4 regions of the Streptomyces flavovariabilis genome follow, and region 2 is predicted to be linked to each of the others. Evidence: riboswitches for the same ligand, from Rfam matches in the RefSeq annotation. Region 2 holds a riboswitch; each other region holds the start of a gene.
What was found. A riboswitch is a leader RNA that binds a small molecule or an ion and turns the genes downstream of it on or off. The one in region 2 is predicted to bind cobalamin.
Positions count from the first base shown of each region.

Region 1: another riboswitch for cobalamin. It lies ahead of IO24_RS0118235 (ABC transporter substrate-binding protein); the one in region 2 lies ahead of IO24_RS0108195 (energy-coupling factor ABC transporter permease).
Region 3: another riboswitch for cobalamin. It lies ahead of IO24_RS0134380 (cobalamin biosynthesis protein); the one in region 2 lies ahead of IO24_RS0108195 (energy-coupling factor ABC transporter permease).
Region 4: another riboswitch for cobalamin. It lies ahead of IO24_RS0105050 (ribonucleoside-diphosphate reductase subunit alpha); the one in region 2 lies ahead of IO24_RS0108195 (energy-coupling factor ABC transporter permease).

Region 1 is NZ_JNXD01000010.1:7,824-10,016, reverse strand. It holds gene IO24_RS0118235 (ABC transporter substrate-binding protein) at 1-955, opposite strand, end outside; cobalamin riboswitch at 1,025-1,211, opposite strand; gene IO24_RS0118230 (CoA-binding protein) at 1,292-1,720, shown strand; gene IO24_RS0118225 (APC family permease) at 1,854-2,193, shown strand, end outside.
Region 2 is NZ_JNXD01000003.1:166,783-168,975, reverse strand. It holds gene IO24_RS0108200 (serine/threonine-protein kinase) at 1-657, shown strand, start outside; cobalamin riboswitch at 786-970, shown strand; gene IO24_RS0108195 (energy-coupling factor ABC transporter permease) at 1,001-1,702, shown strand; gene IO24_RS0108190 (energy-coupling factor ABC transporter substrate-binding protein) at 1,699-2,067, shown strand; gene cbiQ (cobalt ECF transporter T component CbiQ) at 2,074-2,193, shown strand, end outside.
Region 3 is NZ_JNXD01000026.1:56,951-59,143, reverse strand. It holds gene IO24_RS0134385 (cobyric acid synthase) at 1-515, opposite strand, end outside; gene IO24_RS0134380 (cobalamin biosynthesis protein) at 517-1,452, opposite strand; cobalamin riboswitch at 1,556-1,694, opposite strand; gene IO24_RS0134375 (hypothetical protein) at 1,826-2,047, opposite strand; gene IO24_RS0134370 (inorganic phosphate transporter) at 2,081-2,193, opposite strand, start outside.
Region 4 is NZ_JNXD01000002.1:8,127-10,319, forward strand. It holds gene mctP (monocarboxylate uptake permease MctP) at 1-884, shown strand, start outside; cobalamin riboswitch at 1,036-1,175, shown strand; gene IO24_RS0105050 (ribonucleoside-diphosphate reductase subunit alpha) at 1,300-2,193, shown strand, end outside.

The DNA.
Region 1 (2,193 bases), on a different contig from region 2:
GGATGGTCGGGTTCATGGCCTGCCCGCTGAGCAGCACGTACCGCTTGTGCCGGACGGCGTCCATGTTCCTGGTGACCGGGTTGGACTCCAGGAAGGCGATCTTCTTCGCGGCCGACTCCGCGGTCTGCGACTTACGGGTCAGGTCGCCGATGACGAGGACGTCGGGGTCGCGGTCGGCGACCGTCTCCCAGTTGACCTGCGGCCACTCCTCGTGCGTGTCGTCGAAGACGTTCTTCGCGCCGAGGGCCTGGGTGATGATGCCGGGTGCTCCGCAGCAGCCCGCCATGTAGGGCGACTCGGAGTTCGCGAACCAGTAGAGGAGGGTGACGTCGGAGGCGTCGATGCCCGCCGTGGCCTTCTTCATGCGCTGCCGGAGGGACGACACGAGTGCGTCGCCGCGTTCCTTCACCCCGAACACGGTCGCGAGGTCATGTACTTCGCCGTAGACGGTGTCGATGCCCAGAGCCTTGTCGCGTGCGCCGTCACCGCCGCCCGAGTTGTCCTTGCCGGCGCAGTCGGACGGGGAGACGTAGGTGGGGACGCCGAGCTTCTCGAACTGCTCGCGGGTGGCGACGCCGCCTTTGCCGAGGGTGGAGACGAACGACGCGGCGACGAAGTCGGGCTCGGTGTCCAGGACGCGTTCGAGGGACGGGTTGTTGTCGGCGATGCGCGGCACCTCGGCGTCGGCCTTCTCCAGCCCCTTCATCACGGGGTCGGTCCAGGTGGCCGTGCCCGCGAGGCGGTCGGCCAGGCCGAGGGAGAGCAGGATCTCGGTGGTGCCCTGGTTGAGGGACACGGCGTGCTGCGGCGCGGCCGCGACGCGGACCTCGTGCCCGCAGTTGGAGAGCGTGACGGCGGCCTTCGCGTCGGTGGAGTCGGCGCCGCCGCAGCCGGTCAGGAGCAGGGAGCCGGCCGCGAGCAGGGCAGCGGCACGGGCGGGTGGAGCGAGGGGCACGGGAACCAGTCCTCAGTCGTCGAGGGCCCATTCGCGGAGCCCGGTCGTACGGTGCTCCCCCGCCGCGTGCGGCCGCGGGGGCCGCCAGCAGGTCTTCGGACTCGGGTTCATCCGGTACGGGACGCCTTCCCGGACGACCGAGTCGTCCAGTGGCCGAGGCCCCGCCCGTCCCCCTCACCGCTGCGCGTCAGTTCCGGATTCGCACCGGATTCCCTGACCCACGTACATGGGTTCGACTGGCCTCGGCAAGCTATCACGGAGGCTCTCGGGGAATCACCGCGCACTCCGCGTCGTTGCCGGGAGAGCAGTTCGTCACGACTCTCGAGGAGGCCGCCGGTGTACGGCGACGAGGCAGCGGTCCGCAGGATCCTCACCGAGCTCGGCGACACGTGGGCGGTGGTGGGCCTGTCGTCGAACCGGCAGCGGGCGGCGTACGGCGTCGCCGCAGTGCTCCAGCGCTTCGGCAAGCGCGTCGTGCCGGTGCATCCGAAGGCGGAGACGGTGCACGGGGAGAAGGGGTACGCGAGCCTGGCGGACATCCCCTTCGCCGTGGACGTCGTCGACGTGTTCGTGAACAGCGACCTCGCCGGGGCCGTCGCGGACGAGGCGGCCGCCAAGGGCGCGAAGGCCGTCTGGTTCCAGCTCGGCGTCATCGACGAGGGGGCGTACGACCGGACCCGCTCGGCGGGACTGGAGATGGTGATGGACCGCTGCCCGGCGATCGAGATCCCACGGCTGTCTCATCACCGCGTACAGGAATCCTGAAGCGTTTCCCACGAAATACCCGCGCCCGGTCAAGGCTGCACAACTCGTCTTCTTCCGCCGGCTGACCGATTCCTAACCTGAGGCCTCTTGCTCGCCGGACTCTTCGAGTTCACTGATGAGAGGCCCCGCATTCATGGAGAGAGACGGTCTGCGCCGGGACGTCGGGCTGATCGGGCTCATGTGGGCGTCGGTCGGATCCATCATCGGCTCGGGCTGGTTGTACGGCGCCGAGAAGGCCGTCGTTGCGGCCGGCCCCGCGGCGATCCTGTCCTGGCTCATCGGCGCCGTGGCGATCGTGCTGCTGGCCCTGGTGCACGCGGAACTCGGCGGCATGTTCCCGGTCGCGGGCGGCACGGCCCGCTACCCGCACTACGCGTTCGGCGGACTGGCGGGCATGTCCTTCGGCTGGTTCTCCTGGCTCCAGGCGGCGACGGTGGCCCCGATCGAGGTCGAGGCCATGATCGGCTACGCCG
Region 2 (2,193 bases):
CTGCCCGAGCCGCTGCCGGAGGTCTCACCGCCGCTGCGGCCGACGACCGCGTCCGCGGCGACGCACGCCGCGCCCGGCCCGAACGCGGCTGCCGAGACCAGCAACCCGACCACGTACGCGCTGCCCGCTACCACGGGGCACCGCACCGCGGCCCGGGCCGCCCAGGCGGGGCGTTCGGGTCGCTCCCGCGGGCGCGGCGGCCTCGGCAGCCGGACGAGACTGGCCGCGACGGCCGCCGCCGCTGCTCTCTTCCTCGCCGCGATGCTCATCGGCATGCGCTGGTTCTCGCCCGACACCACCGCGGAGGGCACCGAACCCGACGCGTCCCCGACTGCGAGCAGCCCCGCCGCCGCCCCGTCGGGCGATTCCGCCTCGTCTCTCTCCTCCGATCCGGAAGCCGACCCGAAGGCCGGCCCGGCGACCGGCCCGGCGACCGGCCCGGTGGATGTCGGCACGCCGACGACCGGCACCGTGGCCGATGTCACTCCGTCCGCGCCGGCCGCTTCCCCGACCCCTGCCGCGCCGCCGCCCGGCGCCGCGACTCCGACGGATGCGGCGGGCAACGGCGGGCCGCAGCAGCCCAAGCCGGAGAGCCCGCGCCAGGCCGGGGGATACGGGGAGGGCGACGACGGCGGAGACGACGGGGGCGACGACTGACGCGGGCTCCGCAGCCGCGCGGCGGCGCCCGCCGCAGCGCGTGGATCAGCGGGGGGATGCGCCGGTGTGCGAGCGGGCGCCCCCTCGCGCGCCCCCTGGGGTGGCTTGTCACCGCCCTTATCCGGGCCTTATTGTCACCAGGCCTTGGTGAACGGGAAATCCGGTGTGATGCCGGTGCGGCCCTCGCCACTGTGAATCGGGAAGTCCGGCTCCAGCCCTAGCGGGCAGCCACTGGGTCTCAGTGACCCGGGAAGGCGGAGTCCGGGCGGTGGTACCCGTCAGCCAGGAGACCGGCCAAGGCGCGTCAACCATCCACGAGGTGCTGGAGAGGGTCTGCTGAGCCATGCACATTGCCGAGGGTTTCCTTCCTCCGGCGCACGCGGTCGCCTGGGGCGTCGCGTCGGCGCCGTTCGTCGTCCACGGGGTCCGGTCGCTCACCCGTGAAGTGCGCGAGCACCCCGAGAGCACGCTGCTCCTCGGTGCGTCCGGCGCCTTCACCTTCGTCCTGTCCGCCCTGAAACTGCCGTCCGTCACCGGCAGTTGCTCGCACCCCACCGGCACGGGCCTCGGAGCCATCCTGTTCCGGCCGCCCATCATGGCGGTGCTGGGCACCATCACCCTGCTCTTCCAGGCGCTGCTGCTCGCGCACGGCGGCCTGACCACGCTCGGCGCCAACGTCTTCTCGATGGCGATCGTCGGTCCCTGGGCCGGATACGCCGTCTACGCACTGCTGCGTCGCTCCGGTGCTCCGCTGATGGTGGCCGTGTTCTGCGGCGCGTTCGTCGCCGACCTGTCCACCTACTGCGTCACCAGCGTGCAGCTGGCGCTCGCCTTCCCCGACCCGGGCAGCGGATTCCTGGGCGCACTCGGCAAGTTCGGTTCCATCTTCGCCGTCACCCAGATCCCGCTCGCAGTGAGTGAGGGCCTGCTGACCGTGCTCGTGATGCGGCTGCTGGTGCAGTCCAGCAAGGGCGAACTGACCCGGCTGGGCGTGCTCCTCGCCAAGAAGCAGGCACGGACCGAGACCGAGGCGGTGGCCCGATGAGCAGGAACACGAAGATCAACCTGGTGCTGCTGTTCGCCGTGGCCGCGCTCGCCGTGCTGCCCCTGGCGCTCGGCCTCGGCGACCACAAGAAGGAGCCGTTCACGGGCGCCGACGCCGAGGCCGAGACGGCGATCACCGAGCTGCGGCCGGACTACGAGCCGTGGTTCTCGCCGCTGTACGAGCCGCCGTCCGGCGAGATCGAGTCGGCACTGTTCTCCCTCCAGGCCGCTCTCGGCGCCGGTGTCCTCGCCTACTACTTCGGGCTGCGGCGGGGCCGTCGGCAGGGCGAGCAGCGGGCGCTGGAGCGGGAGGCCAGCAGCGCGCTCGCCGGCGCCGCCGGGAAGTCCACCGCAGAACAGGACTGACCCCGGGTGCTGCCGATCGACGCGGCGGCGCACAGCAGTCGCTGGCGCCGCCGCCATCCCGTGGACAAGGCCGTGCTCGGGCTCGGCCTCACCGTGCTCGCGATCTCCCTGCCGCCCTGGCCGGGT
Region 3 (2,193 bases), on a different contig from region 2:
ACACCGCCCCGGTCGATGTCGCCGACCACGAGCACGGGCAGCCCGGCGTTCCGGGCGATCCCCATGTTCACGATGTCCGTCCGCCGTAGATTGATCTCGGCGGGAGAACCGGCCCCCTCACAGATCACCGCGTCATACGTGCCCCGCAACTGCTCGAGGCAGTCCAGGACCGTGCCGAGCAACTGCTGCTGCCGCCCGCCGTGGTAGCCGCGCGCACTCAGCTCCCCGACGGGCTTGCCGAGCAGCACGACCTGACTGCTCTGCTCGCCACCGGGCTTGAGCAGCACGGGATTCATCAGCGCGGTCGGCTCGACCCGGCAGGCCTGCGCCTGCATGGCCTGCGCCCGCCCGATCTCGGCCCCCTCCTTCGTCACGAAGGAGTTCAGGGACATGTTCTGCGCCTTGAAGGGCGCGACCCTGACGCCCTGCCGCACCAGCCACCGGCAGATCCCGGCGGTCACGACGCTCTTGCCGGCGTCGGAGGTGGTGCCGGCGACGAGAAGACCACCGCCCATGTCATTTCCCCCTCTTCAGCAGCCGCGCGCCGGCGCACACCCCGAGGGCGAGCCAGGTGACCCGCCGCGAGAGCCGCACGGCCCGTTCGACGTCGTGCGTACCGACGGCACGCCCTTGTGTGTTCAGCACGGGCCGGTGCTCCACCCGCCCGCCGTACGAGAGCGTTCCACCCAGCCGCACCCCGAGCGCCCCCGCGAACGAGGCCTCCACGGGCCCGGCGTTGGGACTCGGATGCTTCGCCGCATCGGCCCGCCAGGCCCGCACGGCCCCCCGCGGATCCGGCCCGGCCAGGGCGGCGAGTACGGCGGTCAGCCGCGCTCCCGGCCACCCCGCGAGGTCGTCCAGGCGCGCGGAGGCCCACCCGTACCGGCGGTACCGGGCCGACTTGTGCCCGACCATGGCGTCCAGGGTGTTGACGGCCCGGAAGCCGAGCAGCCCCGGCACCCCGCCGACTGCCCCCCACACCAGCGCCCCCACCACCGCGTCGGAGGTGTTCTCGGCGACGGACTCGACCACGGCCCGGGCCATGCCGTCGGCGTCGAGGGCCTGCGGATCCCGGCCGCACAGATGCGGCAGCCGGGCCCGGGCCGCTTCGACGTCCCCGCCACGGAGGGCACGCCCGATGGCCTGCGCCTCCCGGGCGAGTGAAGTCCCCCCGACGACAGCCCAGGTGGCGGCTCCGGTGAGCGCGACCGAGGCGACGGGGGACGTCCGCACGGCACGTGCGGCGACGGACCCCAGGGCGACGGCTCCTCCGGCACACACGGCGGTGTGCAGCGCGCCCCACCCGCGGTGGTCCCGCCACAACACCCGTTCCACGGCACCCGCGGCCCGCCCGAACACGGCGACCGGATGCCCTCGGCGAGGATCACCGAGCAGCAGGTCACCGATCAGACCGGCGGCGGCGCCGTACGCGAAGACGCGATCGGCACCCATGGGCTCAGCCGGCCAGAAGGGCAGGCGGGGGTGGGGTGCTGAAACCGGATCGGCAGCCGCGCATGGCGATATGTGTCCTCACTCAGGGTGTCCACGCCCTGGTTCGACGAGACCGGCGGTGAGAGTTCCTGGCTCCCGGGGATTGCTACCCCGGTGACAGTGGCGGGACCGCGCCGGACTTTCACCGGCTTCCTCTCCTGCCGCCGTACTGGCCCCGGCAGTCCACCACGGCCGGGAACCGGCGTCAACTTGCCGTTGACCTGCGAGGGGAGAGTGTGCAGAACCCCACACCGTCCCCTTCCGCACACACGACGACCGGGCGGCACAGGACCGAAGTCCCGCGCCGCCCGGTGGACGATGTGCTGTCGGGCCGTCAGGCCACGATCAGATAGATCCCGTACCCCACGGCCGCCGCGCACGCCGCGAAGCACGCGTACGCGCCGGTCACCGCGAGGCCCGCGGAACCGCCCTCCGCCACCGCACGCTCGCGGCGCGACAGGCCGGTGATGCCGAGGGTGAACAGGCCGACGAGGGCCACGGTGACCACGAGGCTGACGCCGAAGACGGAGCCGAGGGCCGCCCAGTCGATCTTCATCTCAGAGACTCTTCCTTGTAACCGGTGGCGGGGTCAGACCGTCGTGGTCGTGGTCGGCGTCCGCTCGGCGGTGGCCTGGGCCGGGAACGACGGCACCGGCTCCTGCGCCGGCGTGCCGGCCGGCGGCGGCGTCACGGCGGCCATCG
Region 4 (2,193 bases), on a different contig from region 2:
TACCGGCCGAGGCGGGACAGTGGACGTACGCCACGCTGGCGCTGGGCTCCGCCCTGGCCCTCTTCATGTATCCGCACTCGATCACGGCGACGCTGTCCTCGAAGAGCCGTGAGGTGATCCGCCGCAACACCACGATCCTGCCGCTGTACTCGCTGATGCTGGGTCTGCTGGCGCTGCTCGGGTTCATGGCGATCGCGGCCGGGATCAAGGTGCAGAACGGGCAGCTGGCGATTCCGCAGCTGTTCGAGACGATGTTCCCGGACTGGTTCGCGGGCGTGGCCTTCGCGGCGATCGGCATCGGCGCGCTGGTGCCGGCGGCCATCATGTCCATCGCGGCCGCGAACCTCTTCACCCGCAACATCTACAAGGACTTCATCAAGCCGGACGCCACACCGGCGCAGGAGACCAAGGTCTCCAAGCTGGTCTCCCTGCTGGTGAAGGTCGGCGCCCTGGCCTTCGTCCTCACCATGGACAAGACGGTCGCCATCAACTTCCAGCTGCTGGGCGGCATCTGGATTCTGCAGACCTTCCCGGCCCTGGTCGGCGGCCTGTTCACCCGCTGGTTCCACCGCTGGGCCCTGCTCGCGGGCTGGGCGGTCGGCATGATCTACGGCACGGCCGCCGCGTACGGCGTCGCCTCGCCCACGCAGAAGCATTTCGGCGGCTCCTCGAAGGAGATCCCGGGCATCGGCGAGATCGGCTACATCGGCCTCACGGCGTTCGTCCTGAACGTGGTGGTGACGGTGGTCCTGACCTTCGTCCTGAGGGCACTGAAGGCCCCCGACGGCATCGACGAGACCAAGCCGGAGGACTACACGGCGGACGCGGGGGACCCCGGGGTCCAGGTGGAGCTTCCGCCGGCCACCGCCGGTAGCGCCCACTAGAGGCGCGGGAAACTGCGCGAACAACCGCACACAGCCCGCAGCGGGCCGCCGTGAGAGGGATTCACGGCGGCCCGCTGTCACGTAAAGCTGACGCTCTGACGCCACCGCGACACAACATCTGGGGGTGCCAACCGAGCCCGGCACAAGATGTATGCTCATGCTCGCTGTCGCCGCAGGGGAATCCGGTGCGAATCCGGAACTGTCCCGCAACGGTGTACTTGTGCATGTCTGTTCCCTGAACCGCCATGCGCAGGAGTCAGTCCGAGGACCTGCCGACAGCGCGCCCGGCCACCCGGCCGGTGCGCCCTGACGTCCGGGCCTCGTGGAATGGGCCGGTGGACGCGACGCCGCGTGCGCTCGTGTGCTGCCCCCTGCCCTCGACGAGGCCCCCGTGCCGAGCGAGGGAGAGCCCCACGTGACCATCGCGCCAGCCGAACCGGTCTCAGCCACCGAAGAACCCGACGCTCCCGGTACCGCGCTGTTGCGGACCCTGACCGAGCTGACCGCCGACCTCCCCGACGCCGACCCCGGCCGGGTCGCCGCCGCCGCGCTGCGCGGCAGGTCCGCGCGAGCCGACGAGGCGGAGTTGCGTGATCTGGCGACGGAGGCCGCGGCCGGTCTGATCTCCGAGGACCCCGCCTACTCCCGGCTGGCCGCGCGGATGCTGACCATCGGCATCCGCGAGGAGGCCGCCTCGCAGGGCGTCACGTCCTTCACCGAGTCCGTCGCGGTCGGCCACCGCGAGGGCCTCATCGCCGACCGCACCGCCGAGTTCGTCCGGCTGCACGCGGCCCGGCTCGACGCCCTGATCGACACCGGCGCCGACGACCGCTTCGGCTACTTCGGCCTGCGCACGCTGCACAGCCGCTACCTGCTGCGCCACCCCCTCACCCGCAAGGTCGTCGAAACGCCCCAGCACTTCCTGCTGCGGGTGGCGAGCGGCCTCGCCGAGGACGACACCGCACGCGCGCTGGACGAAGTCGCGGCTCTCTACGGCCTCATGAGCCGCCTCGACTACCTCCCCTCCTCCCCCACCCTCTTCAACTCGGGCACACGGCACCCGCAGATGTCGTCCTGCTACCTCCTCGACTCCCCCAAGGACGAGCTGGACTCCATCTACGACCGCTACCACCAGGTGGCCCGGCTGTCGAAGCACGCGGGCGGCATCGGGATCGCGTACTCCCGCGTCCGCGCCCGCGGTTCACTGATCCGCGGCACCAACGGGCACTCCAACGGCATCGTCCCGTTCCTGAAGACCCTTGACGCCTCTGTCGCCGCGGTGAACCAGGGCGGCCGCCGCAAGGGCGCC